Regions from separate parts of the Pigmentiphaga sp. CHJ604 genome, predicted to be linked through region 3. Evidence: predicted binding sites of a transcription regulator. Region 3 holds the regulator's gene; each other region holds the start of a gene.

Region 1 (5,447 bases), 220 kb from region 3:
CGGCGGAGATCGCCCGGGTCATGCGCATGCCCGAGATGCAGGCCCGCCTGCAAAAGGACGGCTACGACCTCGTGCTCCAGCCGCCCGACCAATTCGCCAGGGACCTGGTCGCCGAGCAATCGATGTGGGCCAGGCTGATCGTCGAGAAGAATATCAAGGCCGACTGACCTTCGCCGGCGCCACCGCACTTTCCATGCAACCACGAATGGACATCGACCATGTTTGAATACTTCGGCGACAACTACACCTGGAATATGGCCGTCAACCTGGCGCTCGGCATGGGCGCCGAGATCGGCGAGCTCGACGACGCCTCCGGCCCTGTCAAGGAAGCGTCGCGCCGCGGCGACCCGCATGCGGCCGAGATCCTGTTCGCCGCCTGGACCGGGCTGGCCGACCGCGTGAAGGCGCTGGCGCAGCAGGACCTCCAGCACGATCGCGCCTACAGCGCGGGCCGCAAGTTCAAGCGCGCCGCCATCTACTACGTACAGGCCGAACGCATGCAGGCGCCGCGCTTCCCAGGCCGGGACGCGGCCTTCCGCAACATGCTCGAGTGCTTTCGGCGCTACGCCGAGCTGACCGGCCAGCCCGTCGAATGGGTGGACGTGCCCTACCAGGGCACCACCCTGCCGGCCCTGTACGTCCCGGCGCGCGAGATACCGCCCGGCGGCGCGCCCTGCATGGTGCATTTCGACGGACTGGACGTGACCAAGGAGATCCTGTACCTGATGGGCATGGGCGAGGCCTTGCGCGAGCGCGGCGTGTCCGTGCTGCTGGTGGACAACCCCGGCGTGGGCGAGGCCTTGCGCCTGCAGGGCCTGACCAATTTCCCCGAGGCCGAGGTGCCCGCCTCGGCCTGCGTCGACTACCTGGAGGGACGCGACGACGTCGATGCCTCGCGCATCGGCATCATGGCCTTGTCGCTGGGCGGCTATCACGCGCCGCGCGCCGCCGCCTTCGAACCCCGCCTGCGCTGCTGCGTGGCCTGGGGCGCCAGCTACGACTGGGGCGCGACCCAGCGCTACCGCCACCAGAGCCAGGATCCGCGGCTACCCGTTCCGCATTACTGGGAACATGTGATGTGGGTGTTCGGCCAGACCACCATGGAAGGCCTGCTGGCCACGGCGGACCGCATGACGCTGGAGGGCGTGCTGCATCGCATACGCTGCCCCATCCTGGTCACGCACGGCGAGAACGACCGGCAGATCAAGCTGGCCCAGGCCGAACGCCTGGTCGCCGAATGCGTGAACAGCCCCAAGGCGGAGCTGTTCGTCCATACGCTGCGCGATGGCGGCGCCGAGCATTGCAGCGTCGACAACCTGGCGCTGGGCGTGGACGCCATCGCTGACTGGGTCGGCGCAACCATGCGGGAGCTTGGGCAGCGCCCGCAGGATCGACGCCCGCGCTAGCCGGCCTTCGCCCCGAACTTGGCCGGCACGACGACGGCACGATCGTCCGCGCCGGCCTCGGGCGACGCCGGCGCCTTCCTGGCATGCTTGAGGCGGTAGTCCTCGAGGAACTTGGCGATGCGGCCGATGGCCTCGCGCAGATCCGCCTCGTGCGGCAGGAACACGATGCGGAAGTGGTCGGGATGCGGCCAGTTGAACCCCGTTCCCTGCACCAGCATCACCCGCGTGGCTTCCAGCATCTGCAGAAAGAACTGGCGGTCGTCCTCGATGGGATACACCTCGGGATCCAGCCGCGGGAACATGTAGAGCGCGGCCTGCGGCTTGACGCAGGTCACGCCGGGAATGGCGGTGATCAATTCATAGGCCAGGTCGCGCTGCTGGCGCAGCCGGCCCCCCGGGGCCACCAGGTCGTTGATGCTCTGGTAGCCGCCCAGCGCGGTCTGGATCGCCCACTGGCCCGGCACGTTCGCGCACAGCCTCATGTTGGCGAGCATGTTCAGGCCGTCGATGTAATCGCGCGCGGCGCGCTTGTCGCCCGAGACCACCAGCCAGCCCGCGCGGTAGCCGCAGGCTCGGTAGCTCTTGGACAGCGAGTTGAAGGTCAGCGTCAGCACGTCGGTGGACAGGCTCGCCAGCGCGGTGTGGCGGGCGTCGTCGTACAGCACCTTGTCGTAGACCTCGTCGGCCAGGATGACCAGCCCGTGCTCGCGCGCGATGGCGACGATTTCCTGCAGCACGTGGTCGGGATAGACCACGCCGGTCGGGTTGTTCGGGTTGATGACCACGATCCCCTTGGTGCGCGGGGTGATCTTGGCCCGGATGTCGTCCAGGTCGGGAATCCAGCCCTTGGCCTCGTCGCACAGGTAGTGCACGGGCGTGCCGCCCGACAGGCTCACGACCGCCGTCCACAGCGGGTAGTCCGGCGCGGGCAGCAGCAACTCGTCGCCGTCGTCCAGCAGCGCGTTGGTGGCCATCGCGATCAGGTCGGAGGCGCCGTTGCCCAGGTAGATGTCTTCCAGCGTCACGCCCTGCACGCCCTGCGCCTGGGTGTAGTGCATGACCGCCTTGCGCGCGGCGAAGATGCCCTTGCTGTCCGAATAACCCGCCGAGTTGGGCAGGTTGCGGATCATGTCGAGCTGGATTTCCTCGGGAGCGTCGAAACCGAACACGGCCAGGTTGCCGATGTTGAGCTTGATGAGCTTCTGGCCTTCGTCTTCCATCTGCTTGGCCCTGTCCATGATGGGGCCGCGGATGTCGTACAGGACGTGGGCTAGTTTGTTCGATTTGTTGATGGGTTTCATGAATGAACGGTCTTTCCTAGGGATTACAGCAACAACTCGGCCAAGCCACGATACCAGAACCGGGACACGGCATGCCGAAAGACAGGGATGCCGCCGCCACTTCCCTCAAATACTGTATATTTATACAGTAATCATTCATGTTTGCCGGCTCATGTCCGCCTTCGGAATCTCGTCCGCCACGGCCCATGCCGCCATCCACCCGCTCCTTTGGCGCGGCTCGCAACTCGCGCGCGCCAACCGTCCGGGCCTGGAAACCGGCCATCCCGACCTGTCCCGCCACCTGCCCGGCGGAGGCTGGCCCCTGGGCAGTCTGACCGAACTGCTGCTGGCACAACCCGGTCTGGGCGAAATGCGGCTGCTCCTGCCCGCCCTGCGGCAACTGCCCGCCCGGCGCAGCATCGTGCTGCTGCATCCGCCTCACGCGCCCTGCGCGCAAGCCTGGCTGGCGCATCGTTTTCCCGCCAGCCAGTTGCTGTGGATCGATCCCAGTCAGGCTGCCGATGCCCTGTGGGCCGCCGAACGCATCCTGCAGCACGGCAGTTGCGGCGCCCTGCTGTACTGGTCCGCCCGGCCACCGGCCAGTGCCCTGCGTCGGCTGCACCTTGCGGCGCAGGCGGGCGACACCGCCTTCTTCATGTTCCGCCATGCCGATGCCGCGCGCGCCTCGTCGCCGTCGCCGCTACGCCTGCTGCTGCGGCCCGCGGGCGACCATCTCAGCGTGACCATCCTGAAGCGCCGCGGCCCCCATCACGAAACGCCGCTGCTGCTGCCGCTCGCGCCGCCGGCGCCCGCCTTCGGCAGCGGCCAGCCTTCCTCCGAGCCTCGCCATGCGTTTGTGGATCAGCGTCTACCTGACGCAGCCCAGCCTCGACGCCCTGAACCCGCTCTGGCAGGATGATCCGGCAGCCGTGATCGTGGTGCTGGACCACGAAGCGGTAGTGGCCGTGACACCCGCAGCTGGCCGGCTGGGCGTACGGCCCGGCATGCGCAAAAAAGGGGCCGGCGCGCTGGCACCCCATGCCGAGTTCCTCCAACGCGATCCGGCGCGCGAGACACAGCTGCTGGAGGCCGCCGCGCTGGCCATGCTGCAATATACCCCCGAGGTGGCACTGGGCCCCGATGCCAGCCTGCTGCTGGACGTGGGCGCCGGCCTGCGAGTCTTCGGCGGTCCTGCCGCCTTGTGCCGACGCATACGCGACAGCTTGCGCCAGCTCGGCTGCCACGCTCGCCTCGGCATGGGTCCCACGGCACACGGCGCCTGGTTGCTGGCGGCACGCGCCACGCCGGGACCGCGACGCGTCCTGCGGGAGACGCCCCTGATACGCCGGATAGCGAACCTGCCCTGCCTGCTGCTGCCTCCTGCACGGCCGCATCGCGACTGGCTGGACGGTATCGGCTGCCGCACAGTGGCGGCCCTGATGAAACTGCCTCGATCCGGCCTGCAACGCCGGTGCGGCCGCGAACTGCTCGACTTGCTGGACCAAGCCTGCGGCCGCAAGCCGGAGCTGTTCACCTGGGTCCAGGCCCCACCCGAGTTCTCGGCCCGCGTGGAATTGCTCTTTCGCATCGACCACGCTCCCGCAGTCCTTGTCGTGGCTCGACGCCTTGTCCAGCAATTGGCGGGCTGGCTACACGCCAGCCAGACCGCGACCAATGCCATCGTTCTGGTCCTGGAACATGAACGCGGCCGATACGCCCGTCCTCCTACCCGCCTGACCGTGTCCCTGGCCAATCCGGGCTGGGAGGCCGACCATCTGCTGCGCCTGCTCAAGGAACACCTGGACCGGCTGGCGATGGAGGCGCCTGCCATCGCCATCGGCCTGCACGCCGATGCCATCGTGCCGCGCGCCACCCCTTCCGAAACCTTGTTCACCGATCCCGGCGGCACACCGGCCGACCATGACCGCCTGCTTGAACTGCTGGTGGCGCGCCTGGGCCCGGACCGGGTCCTGGCCGCCCGCCCCCTGGCCGACCATCGCCCCGAGGTCGCCAGCCGTTGGCTGCCGGCCCTGGATCGTGGCCGGCCCGATGCCGAAGCCTGCGGCTTCGCCGCCGAACGGCCCTTGTGGCTGTTGCGCCAGCCCATCCCCCTCGTCATGCGCCAGCACCGCCCCTACTACGGCACGCCGCTGCGCCTGGTGCGTGGCCCCGAGCGCATCGAAAGCGGCTGGTGGGACGGGGCGCCCGTCGCCCGCGATTACTTCGTGGCCGAAAGCACCGACCGCATCCGCTACTGGATCTACCTCGACCAGGCGCTGGAGGAACCGCGCTGGTATCTCCACGGCCTGTATGCCTGACGCCATGGACCTGCCCGCTTCCCTACCCGGCACCCAGCTTCCCGACTATGCCGAGCTGCAATGCCTGACCAACTTCACCTTCCTGCGGGGCGCGTCCTGGCCCGAGGAAATGGTGGCGCGCGCCGTGGACCTGGGCTATAGCGCGCTGGCCATCACCGACGAATGTTCCCTGGCCGGCGTCGTCCGCGCGCACGTGCAGGCCAAAAAGCAGAAGCTGCCGCTGATCCTGGGCAGCCAGTTCCGGCTGGAGGACGATGCCGGTCCCCTGCCCGTGCAACTGGTACTTCTGGCCATGAACAAGGACGGCTATGGCAACCTGTCCGAGCTGATCACGCTGGCCCGCTCGCACGCGGCCAAGGGCAGCTACCAATTGCGGCCGGACGATCTTGCCCACCCTGATACTCGGCACGCGCATTTGCGCGGCATGCCGGACTGCCTGGCCC
Region 2 (5,447 bases), 820 kb from region 3:
CGTCGGGCACCGGCTGGCCGTCATAGACTTCCGGCCGAGTATAGTGCGGACAGTCCAGCAAGCCGGACAACCGCTCGTTGAACGAATCCTGCACGGCGGATTCGTCGTCGTTCAGGACGCCGGGCAACAGCCTGACCGCGGCATCCATCATCGCCATCGCGGCGATTTCTCCGCCGGACAGCACGAAGTCCCCCAGCGACACTTCCTGCGTCACCCAGCGGTCGATGAACCGCTGGTCGATGCCTTCGTAGCGCCCGCACACCAGGATGGCCCCCGTTCCGCCGGCCAGTTCGCAAGCCTGGGCCTGGTCGAAACGACGCCCCTGCGGCGACAGCAACACCACCGGCGCCTCGGGCAAGCCGGCCTGCGCACGCTGGTCGCGCGCCGCGCACACGGCTTGCTCCAGAGGCTCGACCCGCATCACCATGCCGGGTCCGCCGCCATAGGGCCTGTCATCCACGGTGCGATGCACGTCCACCGTGAAGTCGCGCGGATTCCAGGCCTGCAACTGCCACCGGCCCTGCGCATGCGCCCGGCCGGTTACGCCCTGCTGGCTGATGGCCTCGAACATCGGGCCGAACAGCGTGATCACGTCGAACCGCAACATCTCGTCCATGGCCCGGGCCCAAGCCCTTTGTTCACGCCCGACGGGTCAGAAACCCTCGGGCCAATCGCTGTCTATGCGCCGGGCGTCGAGATCGACACCACGGATATACGCGTCGACGAAAGGCACCAGGGTCTCGCGCCGCCTGCCGCGCGCATCCAGCAGCGGCTGCGTCGGCTGGCCTGGAGCCACGGGTTCGACGCAGGCCACGTGCAGGATGGCATGCACCCCGTTGTCGCTGACTTCCGTCACCGAGCCCAGGACGACCTCCCGGTCCGAGGCATCCTTGCCCGTCAATTCGCAGCCGATCAGGTCCACCCAATAGAACTCGCCTTCGGCAAGCCGGGGGAACTGGCTGCGCGGCACCAGCACCGTCCAACCCTTCCAGGCCAGGGCCTGGTCCCGGTCGGACACGCCGGGGAAGGTGGCCGTCACCACCGCGCCATGGCGCTTGGCGTCGGCCACTTCGACACGGCGCACTTCCGCGCCCTTGCGCAGCCACCATGTACGACTGCCCAACAAGGCCTCGGACTGGGCCGAATACGGCTGGACCTTCAGGCCGCCGCGCACGCCGAAGGCCTCCGCCACATGCCCGACCTCGACGAGATCGGCGGGCAGAGCGGGATCGCTAACGGACCCCGTGGACGCGGCGGACACCACGAAATCAGGCAGCCGGCGCGACCTTGGCGCCGTATTCCTTGACGAGACGGGCCACGGCCGGCGACAGCTGGGCGCCGTTCTTGGTCCAGTGCTCGACGCGGTCGAGCGCGATGCGCAGGCCTTCTTCACCCTCGGAAGCGACGGGGTTGTAGAAACCCACGCGCTCGATGAAGCGGCCATCGCGGCGATTGCGCGAATCGGCAGCAACGAGGTTGTAGAAGGGGCGCTTCTTCGAGCCGCCGCGGGACATACGAATCACCACCATAGGTAATTCCTTGGAAAAAGTTGACTAAGAAAAGCCCTAAAGTATAGCCCGGCCTGCTGGGCCTAGCAAGCAAGGATGCGGTAAAGTCCTTCAAAATCAAGGTCTTCTACGATGGATTCCCACCACATGTCCACATCTTCCGCCGACGATAAATCCCATATCCTTCCGCCGACCCGGAGTTTCCGCCACAAGACCGTGGCGGGACTGCTGGCCGCCGTGCTGGGCTGGGCCGGTGCGCATTGGTGGTACCTGGGCCGCCGGCACGGCTGGATCGTGCTGCTGTTCTCGCTGATCATGATAGGCACGGCGCTGCGCAGCGAAGCGTGGTACTTCCATCCCGCCTTCTTCCTGTTCCTCGTCCCGGCCGTCGCCGGCTTCATCGAAGCCATCGTCCTGTGCCTGACTCCCGACGCCAAGTTCGACGCCAAATACAACCCGGGACAGGCACGGCAGACGCGTACCGGCTGGGGGCCGGTATTGGTGGCCGGCATCACGCTGGCCGTGGGTACCGCCATCCTGATGCTGGGCATCGTGCTGTTGTTCCAGAGCCTGTTCGAGGGCATTCCCGCCTGAACGGGCCCTAGCCGAACAGCGGCATCTGGCCGGTGTCGGCGGGCGGTTCCTTGCCACGCGGCGAGCGGGGCGGCGGCCTGAACAGCCCTGTCTCCAGCTCGATGCGCCGGTCCGCCAGCCCGTGCCGGCGCGCGGCACGCCCGAAGCGCTGCGCGACCAGGTCGGCCCAGATGCCCTGGCCGCGCATGCGGCTGCCGAAGCGCGCGTCGTTGAGCTTGCCGCCGCGCAAGTCCTCCAGGCAGTGCAGCACGCGGGCCTTGCGGTCGGGAAAGTGCGCTTCGAGCCAGTCCGAGAACACGTCCTTGACCTCCCAGGGCAGGCGCAGCATGGTGTAGAAAGCCGCCCGCGCACCGGCTTCCTTGGCCGCTTCCAGCACATGCTCGATGTGGTCGTCGGTAATGAAGGGAATGACGGGCGCCAGCGACACGCCGACCGGCACGCCGGCACCGGCCAGCGTCCGCACGGCTTCCAGCCGCTTCCACGGCGCCGCCGCGCGCGGCTCCAGCGTCCGGGCCACGTGTCCGTCCAGCGTACCGATCGATACGTAGACGGCGACCAGCTTCAGTTCCGCCAGCCTGGCCAGCAGATCGACGTCGCGCGCAACCAGTCCCCCCTTGGTGACCAGTGACACGGGATGCCGGGTTTCCAGCAGCAGTTCCAGCAGCCCCCGGGTCAGTTTCCACTGGCGCTCGATGGGCTGGTAGGCGTCGGTGGCCGAGCCGATGTTGATGACGTCCACCCGGTAGCCCGGGCGGCCCAGTTCGGCCCGGAGCGCCTCGACCGCGTTGGCCTTGGCGACGAGCCGGGTTTCGAAGTCCAGGCCGGGCGACCATCCCAGGTAGGCATGCGTGGGCCGCGCGAAGCAATACACGCAGCCGTGCTCGCAGCCGCGATAGGGATTGATGGCGCGGTCGAAGGGGATGTCCGGAGAGTCGTTGCGGGACAGGATCTTGCGCGCGCGCTCGATGGCGACCTCGGTCCGCAGCGGGGGCGGCTCTTCTTCCGGAGCGGCCCAGCCGTCGTCCACGGCGTCGCGCCGGTCGCCCTCGAACCGGTGCCTGACGTTGAGCACGGCACCGCGCCCGCGCTGCGGGACGGGAGGCGCCTGGGGATAGCCGTCTTGCGGCGAGTCATCGTGTTCCACACGCAATACTGTATATCCATACAGTATTGCGCACAATTGGCCCCCTGGTCTTTCAGCAAAAAATATTTTCCATAAAAATATATAATTTCTATAATTAATTAGAAATTCTCGGGACAACCCATGGACCACGCCCCGCTCTTCGCTCAACCTCCCCTGCCCTTTCCCGCCGCGCAGCGCTACGAAGACACGGTGCTGGAATGGGCCCGCGACCTGGATGCGGGCATCTTGCGCGCCCGTGACCTGGCCTATGGACCCGATCCGCAGCAACGCTACGACGTGTTCGCCGCCGGCGGCATGCGCGGCGCGCCGGTGCTGGTGTTCTGGCACGGCGGCGGCTGGACCAACGGCTACAAGGAGTATGTGCACTTCATGGCCGAGGCGGTGGTCCGGCGGGGACTGGTGTTCGTCGCGCCCACCTACCGGCTGGCGCCCCGGCACCGCCTGCCCGCCGCGTTCGACGACGCGGCCCTGCTGCTGGGCGAACTGCGGCGGACCGTGGGCCGGTGGGGAGGCGATGGCCGGAATCTCTACCTGTCGGGGCACTCGGCCGGCGGCGGCACCGCCGCGATGGCCGCCCTACGCAAGCGGGCCCTGGAGCGAGCGGGCGTGCCGCCCGGCGACATCCGCGGCTGCCTGCCCATCAGCGGCGTCATGGACCTGCACCATCCCTGCCCCGAGCCCGACAGCCTGGAGGAGCGGGTGTATACCACCCTGCTGGAACAGCCGTGCGAGGACGCGCTCATGAGCGCCATCAGCTGGACCGCCGGCAATCTCGTGCCGATGATGGCCAGTTATGGGGAGCGGGACAGCGCACGCGTGATCGGCGCCAATACGCGCATGTACGAACTGTTGAAGCACCAGCCGGCCGACGCCGGGCTGCACGCCTGGGAAGGCCTCGATCACTTCGACACACATCTGATGCTGGCCGACCCTGGCCATGCCTGGTATGGACACCTGGAGGCCCTGGTGGCGCGGACCAGCCGCTAGGATCGTTCACGCCAAAAGGCGCCTCGCGCAGGCCCCAGGCTACTCGGCGAAGCGCTCGCCCAGCACCTGCGCCGTACGCATCAGATGGCTGCGCAGCAGCTCGCAGGCCAGGCCGGCGTTGCGGGCCAGGGCCGCTTCCATCAATTGCGCGTGTTCACTCATCACGTCGTCCTCGAGCTGTTGCGCCGAGGATGTGTAGGCCAGCCGGATCCGGCGATAACGCTCGGAATGATCGATCAATTGCTCGTCGATGCGCATCAGCCACCTCGACCGCGCCGCGGCCAGCAGCGCGGCGTGGAACCCGCGATGGGCAGCTTCCCACAGTTCCACCGCCACGAGATCGTTGGGATCCTGGGGCAGGCGCGCCCGCGTCAGCTTGTAGTAGGCGGCCGTGATGCCGGCCCCCCAGTCGTCGTCGCCGTGTTCGATCGCATCCTGGAGCAGCAGCGTCTCGATCGAGGTGCGCGCGTGCATCAAGTCGATCATGTCGTCCCTGGACAAGGGCGATACGCTGAAGCCGCGCTGGCCGTCATTGCTGACCAGGCCTTCGCCGGACAACTGCATGAGGGCTTCGCGTATGGGGCTGATGCCCAGCTCGTAGCGCTGCTGCAAGGCCTGCAGCCTGAGCTTCTGGCCGGGAGCCAGCGCGCCGGCGATCACGTCGGCGCGCAGGTGCTGGTACGCCCGCTCGGACATGGTTTCCGAAGCCGCCTTGGGGGCGGGCGTTTCCGCTGATCGCATGAGGGTAGCGCTCCGACGACGGTTGAATATATACAAAATCCGTTATTCATAAATTTTAGCCGATGAGCTTGTTTCATTGGTGGCTCATCCAATGCCAGGGTTTATCCTTAAATTCATACGAGAAAAAATAATTTATATTTTTTTAACTTAATATATTTTACTAACTTAGTATAAATTTCCGCGGAACCTACAGGGAAAGCCATGACCGATCTCGCAAGACGCACCACGCTCGCCGCCTTCGCCGCGGCGGTTTCCCTGGCGGCGCTGTCCGCCCCCGCCGCGGCGGCCGGCTATCCCGACAAGCCGGTGAAAATCATCGTCGCCTACCCCGCGGGCGGCGACACCGACGTGCTGGCCCGCTGGATAGGCGAAAAGCTCAGCGCCAGATGGGGCCACCCCGTCGTGGTCGAGAACCGCAGCGGCGCGGCCGGCTCGATAGGCAGCGCCTACGTCGCCCGGTCCGCCGCCGACGG
Region 3 (5,447 bases):
CTTCGATGTCCTTGTAATCGATCTGGTCAACGCCGGCTGCCGTGAAGCGGCAGAACTTGCGGCGCTTGAACAGCGGATTCTGTTGACCGAACTTCTTCTTTTCCTTGCGTTTGCCGAATGCGGCCATGATGTACCTCTTGGGTATTCAATCCGTTTCACACCTGGGGCTGTCCTGCCGGCCCGCCCTCCTCGCCCTGCCGGACGATGGCGGCCTGCTGGATGTGCAGCCTCAGTCTGCTTGAACCTTTCCGGGTCGGTGCCAGGAACCCTTCGATCCGGATCGACCGGCCCAGCGCCTCGCGCTCGAGCCTGCCGGCCAGATCGCCGACGACGACTGCGTTGACGAGCATCTCGACCCGGCGGGGTCTCCCGCCTTCGATCAGCTCGGATTCGTGGGCAAGCGCCAGTTCCAGCACCGGGATTCCGGCGGGGGTATACCTGAGCGGCTTGCACTCGACCACCTGGGCAGTCAGATGAACCTTGTTCAACGCCGTGTCGTCCGTGGCATCGACGGGCTCCCGCTACGGCGGGCCTGCGATGCGGGCGGTCGGCAACGACCTGTCATGCCAGTCCAGCCGGGGCTCAGGCCTCGGCGGGGGCGGCTTCGGTGGACACCTTGCGGGCCTCCTCGCGCTCGACGATCTTCATCATCGGCGACGGGGCGGTCTCGGCCTTCTTCATCTTGACGACGAGATGGCGCAGCACGGCATCGTTGTAGCGGAAAGCGTGCTCGAGTTCGTCCAGCGTGGGTTGGCCGCACTCGATGTTCATGCACACGTAGTGAGCCTTGACGAGCTTCTGGATCGGGTACGCCAGCTGGCGGCGGCCCCAGTCTTCCAGACGGTGGATCGTGCCGCCCTGGCTGGTGATCAGCGACTTGTAACGGTCGACCATGGCCGGAACCTGCTCGCTCTGGTCCGGGTGAACGATGAAAACTACTTCATAGTGACGCATCGAAGCTCCTTATGGATGGTCCCGCGGGCGTCCGGATGGGGCCCGCCGTAGGCGCAAGTCCGCTCAAGCGTCTAGAGTCGGACAAGGGATCAATCTGGCGAAAAAATGGCTTCCGCCAAAAATCAAGCCCTCTATTATCGCCCGCGGAAGGGCAAAAAGCAAGCCAAAGGCCCGAGAACCGCCGTGCGGCGTGGTTTCGGGGCCCATTTCCGGGCATGGATGCACCGCCGCGGTTGCGGGCTGGCCGGCCTCGCACGGGCGGATCAATACGTGTCGAAGGCGCCCTGGATGTCGTCCATGCCCGCGCCCAGCGCCAGCATCAGCAGCACGCGCGCCTTCCACGGCGACAGCGTACCGGCGCCGGGCAGCCCGCCCGAGGCCGCGACGCAGCCGCTGCCCGTGCGGGTCGCGCGGACCACGGCCACGCCGCCGCGCTCCAGTCCGTCCAGCGCCTCTTGCGCGTCGGCGCTGGCCGAACCGTTGCCGGTCCCGGCCCAGACCAGGCCGCGCGCCCCGGTGGATCCCACCGCCCGGATCAGGGCGGCCGAGCCGCCGGCATAGCCGGCCAGCACCTCGACCGGAGGCAGCGGCGTGGCGGCCGTGAAAGGCGTGGCGCTGGTGTGCGGACGTTCCGGCCGCCCCATCCAGGCGACCCGGCCGTCCTGGACCCAGCCCAGGGCGCCCGCGTTGGGCGAAGCAAAGGCATCGGGCCGGTTGGCATTGGTCTTGGACGCGTCGCGCGCGCCCAGGATCTGGTGGTTGAGCACGACCAGCACGCCGCGCCCGGCGGCCTGCGGATGGGCGGCCACCGTGGCCGCGTCCAGCAGGTTCAGCGGGCCGTCGGAAGACAGCGCGGTCGCCGGGCGCATCGCGCCCACCAGAACCACCGGCCTGTCGGTCTTGAGCACCAGGTGGAGGTAATACGCGCTTTCCTCGAGCGTGTCCGTACCGTGGGTGACGATCACGCCGTCGGCGCCTGCGTCGAGCAGTGACTGCACCCGCCCGGCCAGCGACTGCCAGAAGGCGGGCGTGGCGTTCTTGCTGTCGATGGCCGCGAACTGCTCGGCCCGGATGTCGGCCACTTCGTCCAGGCCTGGCACGCTGGCGCACAGCTCGGCCACGTCCAGCGCGCCGGCGGCATAGGCCATCGTGGCCTGGGGGCGGGCGCCGGCCCCGGCGATGGTGCCACCGGTGGCGACGATGCAAAGACGTGGCAGGGACATGGCGGACGCAGGCACGGAAGGACGAGAGCCCGATGATACCCGCGGCCGGATTGGCGTTCCCGCGACACTTGCGTTTTCCGCTTGCGTCGCGCATCGATACTGTATAAAAATACAGTTACTGGATAAAACCACAGAAGCTCGACACGCGCCGTCGCCACCCGGTGGCGGGCGCCCCGCCACGGAGCCCGAGATGTCCAAGCTGACCGCACGCCAACAAGAAATCCTGGATCTCATTCGCCAGGCCATCGTCAAGACCGGCTTTCCGCCCACCCGGGCCGAAATCGCCCAGGCGCTGGGCTTTCGCTCGCCCAACGCGGCCGAGGAACACCTGAAGGCGCTGGCGCGCAAGGGCGTACTGGAATTGTCCGCGGGCACCTCCCGCGGGATACGGCTGAAAGACCCGGTCGCAGCCGAACCGCCGCTCCAGCTCACGCACCCCGTGCTGGCGCAACTGGTGCTGCCGCTGGTGGGCCGGGTCGCCGCCGGCAGCCCCATCCTGGCCACCGAGCACATCGACAAGGAAATCGGCGTGGACGAGGCCCTGTTCTCGCAGCGGCCCGACTACCTGCTCAAGGTACGCGGCAACAGCATGCGCGACGCCGGCATCCTCGACGGCGACCTGCTGGCGGTCAAGAAGGCCGCCCAGGCCCGCGACGGGCAGATCATCGTGGCCCGCCTGGGCGACGACGTCACCGTCAAGGAACTGCGCTACACCGAAACCGGCCTGAGCCTGCTGCCGGCCAATCCCGACTTCCAACCCATCGAAGTCGATCGCGAGCGCGACGATTTCGCGCTCGAGGGCATCGCCGTCGGCCTGATCCGGGCCGGCCTGGTGCATTGAAGACCCAGACGGACGACCATCATGAAACACTGCACGCCCAGCTCCAGTCTTTCCAGCGGTTTTCCCGCGCTCGACGCCGCCCTGCCCCAGGCCGGATGGCCCGTCGGCGCACTTACCGAAATCCTGGTCCCGCGCGTCGGGCATGGCGAATTGAACCTGCTCGGCCCGCTGCTGAGCCGGCTCACCAAGGCCGGCCGCACGGTGGCCTTGCTGGTGCCGCCGTACTTGTCCTACGCCCCCGCGCTGATCCAGCACGGCGTTTCGCTGGAATGCGTCAAGCTCGTGCGCACCGACCACCCCCTGGATGGCCTGGACCAGCTGGAATCCGGCGTGCGGGCGGGCGAGTTCGCGGCGCTGGTCGCCATCCTGCCCCCTGACCAGGCGGCCGCGCAATCCGAAAGCACGGTGCGCCGCCTGTACATGGCCGCGCGGCTGGCCGCCTGCCCCGCCTTCCTGTTCCATACCTGCAGCACGCCCGCCACGACCTCGGCATCCCAATTGCGGCTGCTGGCGGACATGAGCCAGGCCGGCCAGATCCGGCTCCAGCGCATCGCACCGGCTGCCCAGGGCGGCGAAGGCGCGGTCGCGCTGGACATCGGCCAGCAAACGGTGCGTGCGGGGTTCAAGCCGGGGTTCAAACGTGCGGCCGGGCTCGCCGCGGCGGGAACGCACACGCGCACCGCCGAGGAAACGGACACGCATGGCACGGATGCGGATACGCTGCCGGCGCAACGGCCCATCATCCCGCGAACCGGGCAACATGGGCCGCATGCCAAACCGACTCCCGCGAATCGCAGCCCGTGGCCCTTCAAGCAACGTCGCGGCGCAAGCAGCAGCCGAAACTATCCTTCCGCACTGGCGCTGCTGTTTTCTCGAGGCTGGAACGCCTGAGTCTCCCTACGGCACTCGCAGCAGGATAAGACTGCTGCGGAGCCTGTGCTCCGATGCTCCATTGCCCACGAATTTTTGAAATTCGTGGGCTTTTTTACGTCTCACCGGCGGATCGACGCACTTGCGGAAGTTGTTGTAAGCCAGCAATCCCCCCCATTTGGAGTATGTATTTTTTCGTACTCATTGCTAGGCTGGTTGCTCCACTCCCCTCGCTGCGCCAATCCCGGAAGAGGCCATCATGCAAGCGAAATCCCACGTCCTCCACGCCCTTGCGGTACTTGCCACGGCTGCGGCCGCATCCGTCTGGTGTGCCAGCGCGGCTGCCCAAGGCGTCTCGATCGGAGGCTCGGGTTCAAGCTCGGGTTCGGACGGCCCCCGTGCCGTCGAGGAACAGTCCGCAGCCATCAGCTACAGCTCTCGCGCGGCGGCCTGCGCACGGGCCAAGTCCCGCGCCTCGGAGTTCGCCCAGCGCAAGAGCAACTTCAAGGACATCAGTCTGGGCGCCTGCGACTGCTCCTCCACCAAGACCAAGCCGTGGCAGCCAGCATTGCAGGCTCAATACGCGATGGAAACAGGCATGCCCCCTCCCACAGGTCCTGTCGACACCCACGAATGCACGGTCACCGCCCGTATTTCGCTCAAATAGCCGCCAGAGACGAGCCATGAAGAAACGCGGGAAAACCAGGGGCCGATCAATGGCGGCAATGGCCGGTCTGATCGCATGGGCGGCATGCTGGCCGGCTTATGCCTTTAGCGAGTCAGATCCACTTCGGCTGAAATGCGTGGGGGAAAGAAGCGATGGCTTCAAGACCCATATATTCATAAACATCGGCGGAAGGTTAGAGATCAGGAACCGATCCAATGAATTGGTTTATGACATACAGAAAGACAATGGCTATGGAACCCCCGGCGACTACTCCCAAGACTACGAAGTCCTGTCCGAAAGAATCGTTTTCCACAGCAGGCTGATCAGCAACAAAAGAATGTACACCGGAGGGGAAATCAATAGAAAAACCGGCCGAATAAGCATTGAAACCACGGAGATGGCTAACAACTTCAGCGGCGTATGCAGCGTGGGAAGCTATGTCCCGGACACCAAGTTTTGAGCGCCGCCCTGACAGGATCAGCGGCAGATTGAACACTCCGCTTGCCAGCGGCCAGTGCAGGAAAATCGAGGCGTCCGAGAAACTGTTCTGACGCCTCCCGGCCGTTCTACTTCGCCGCCCGCTGCCTGAGCGTCTCGTACATGCAGACCGCCGACGCCACGCTGACGTTCAGGCTTTCCACGGACCCTTGCATGGGGATCCGGACCAGTTGATCGCAGGTGTCGCGGGTCAGGCGGCGCATGCCCTCGCCTTCGGCGCCCATGACCCAGGCGATGGGCTGGCGAGCGTCCACGTCGTACATGGTCTCGGTGGCTTCGTCGTCGGTCCCGACCACCCAGACGCCGCGCTCCTTCAGGCTGCGCATGGTCCGAGCCAGATTGGTCACGGTCAGGTAGGGAACGCTGTCTGCGGCCCCGCAGGCCACGCGCTGGA

What was found. Region 3 encodes LexA, which represses DNA repair genes until DNA is damaged. Its sites were predicted from a motif close to ACTGTATNNNNATACAGT; they were not measured.
Region 1: imuA (translesion DNA synthesis-associated protein ImuA) is a predicted target of LexA. The motif match lies at 2,819-2,836, and genes of this name have one in related genera.
Region 2: R4823_RS09355 (PA0069 family radical SAM protein) is a predicted target of LexA. The motif match lies at 3,254-3,271, and genes of this name have one in related genera.

Annotation. Positions count from the first base shown of each region.
Region 1 covers NZ_CP136998.1:2,526,480-2,531,926, reverse strand. Annotated here, with positions in the region: gene R4823_RS12185 (tripartite tricarboxylate transporter substrate binding protein) at 1-167, shown strand, start outside; gene R4823_RS12180 (alpha/beta fold hydrolase) at 219-1,406, shown strand; gene R4823_RS12175 (pyridoxal phosphate-dependent aminotransferase) at 1,403-2,707, opposite strand; gene imuA (translesion DNA synthesis-associated protein ImuA) at 2,859-3,605, shown strand; gene R4823_RS12165 (DNA polymerase Y family protein) at 3,535-5,004, shown strand; gene R4823_RS12160 (error-prone DNA polymerase) at 4,997-5,447, shown strand, end outside.
Region 2 covers NZ_CP136998.1:1,931,757-1,937,203, reverse strand. Annotated here, with positions in the region: gene trmD (tRNA (guanosine(37)-N1)-methyltransferase TrmD) at 1-604, opposite strand, end outside; gene rimM (ribosome maturation factor RimM) at 653-1,261, opposite strand; gene rpsP (30S ribosomal protein S16) at 1,269-1,529, opposite strand; gene R4823_RS09360 (NINE protein) at 1,656-2,102, shown strand; gene R4823_RS09355 (PA0069 family radical SAM protein) at 2,110-3,246, opposite strand; gene R4823_RS09350 (alpha/beta hydrolase) at 3,367-4,233, shown strand; gene R4823_RS09345 (GntR family transcriptional regulator) at 4,273-4,974, opposite strand; gene R4823_RS09340 (tripartite tricarboxylate transporter substrate binding protein) at 5,176-5,447, shown strand, end outside.
Region 3 covers NZ_CP136998.1:2,750,152-2,755,598, reverse strand. Annotated here, with positions in the region: gene rpsR (30S ribosomal protein S18) at 1-127, opposite strand, end outside; gene priB (primosomal replication protein N) at 156-488, opposite strand; gene rpsF (30S ribosomal protein S6) at 583-954, opposite strand; gene R4823_RS13275 (asparaginase) at 1,218-2,177, opposite strand; gene lexA (transcriptional repressor LexA) at 2,368-3,018, shown strand; gene R4823_RS13265 (hypothetical protein) at 3,040-3,909, shown strand; gene R4823_RS13260 (hypothetical protein) at 4,148-4,555, shown strand; gene R4823_RS13255 (hypothetical protein) at 4,572-5,015, shown strand; gene rlmB (23S rRNA (guanosine(2251)-2'-O)-methyltransferase RlmB) at 5,122-5,447, opposite strand, start outside.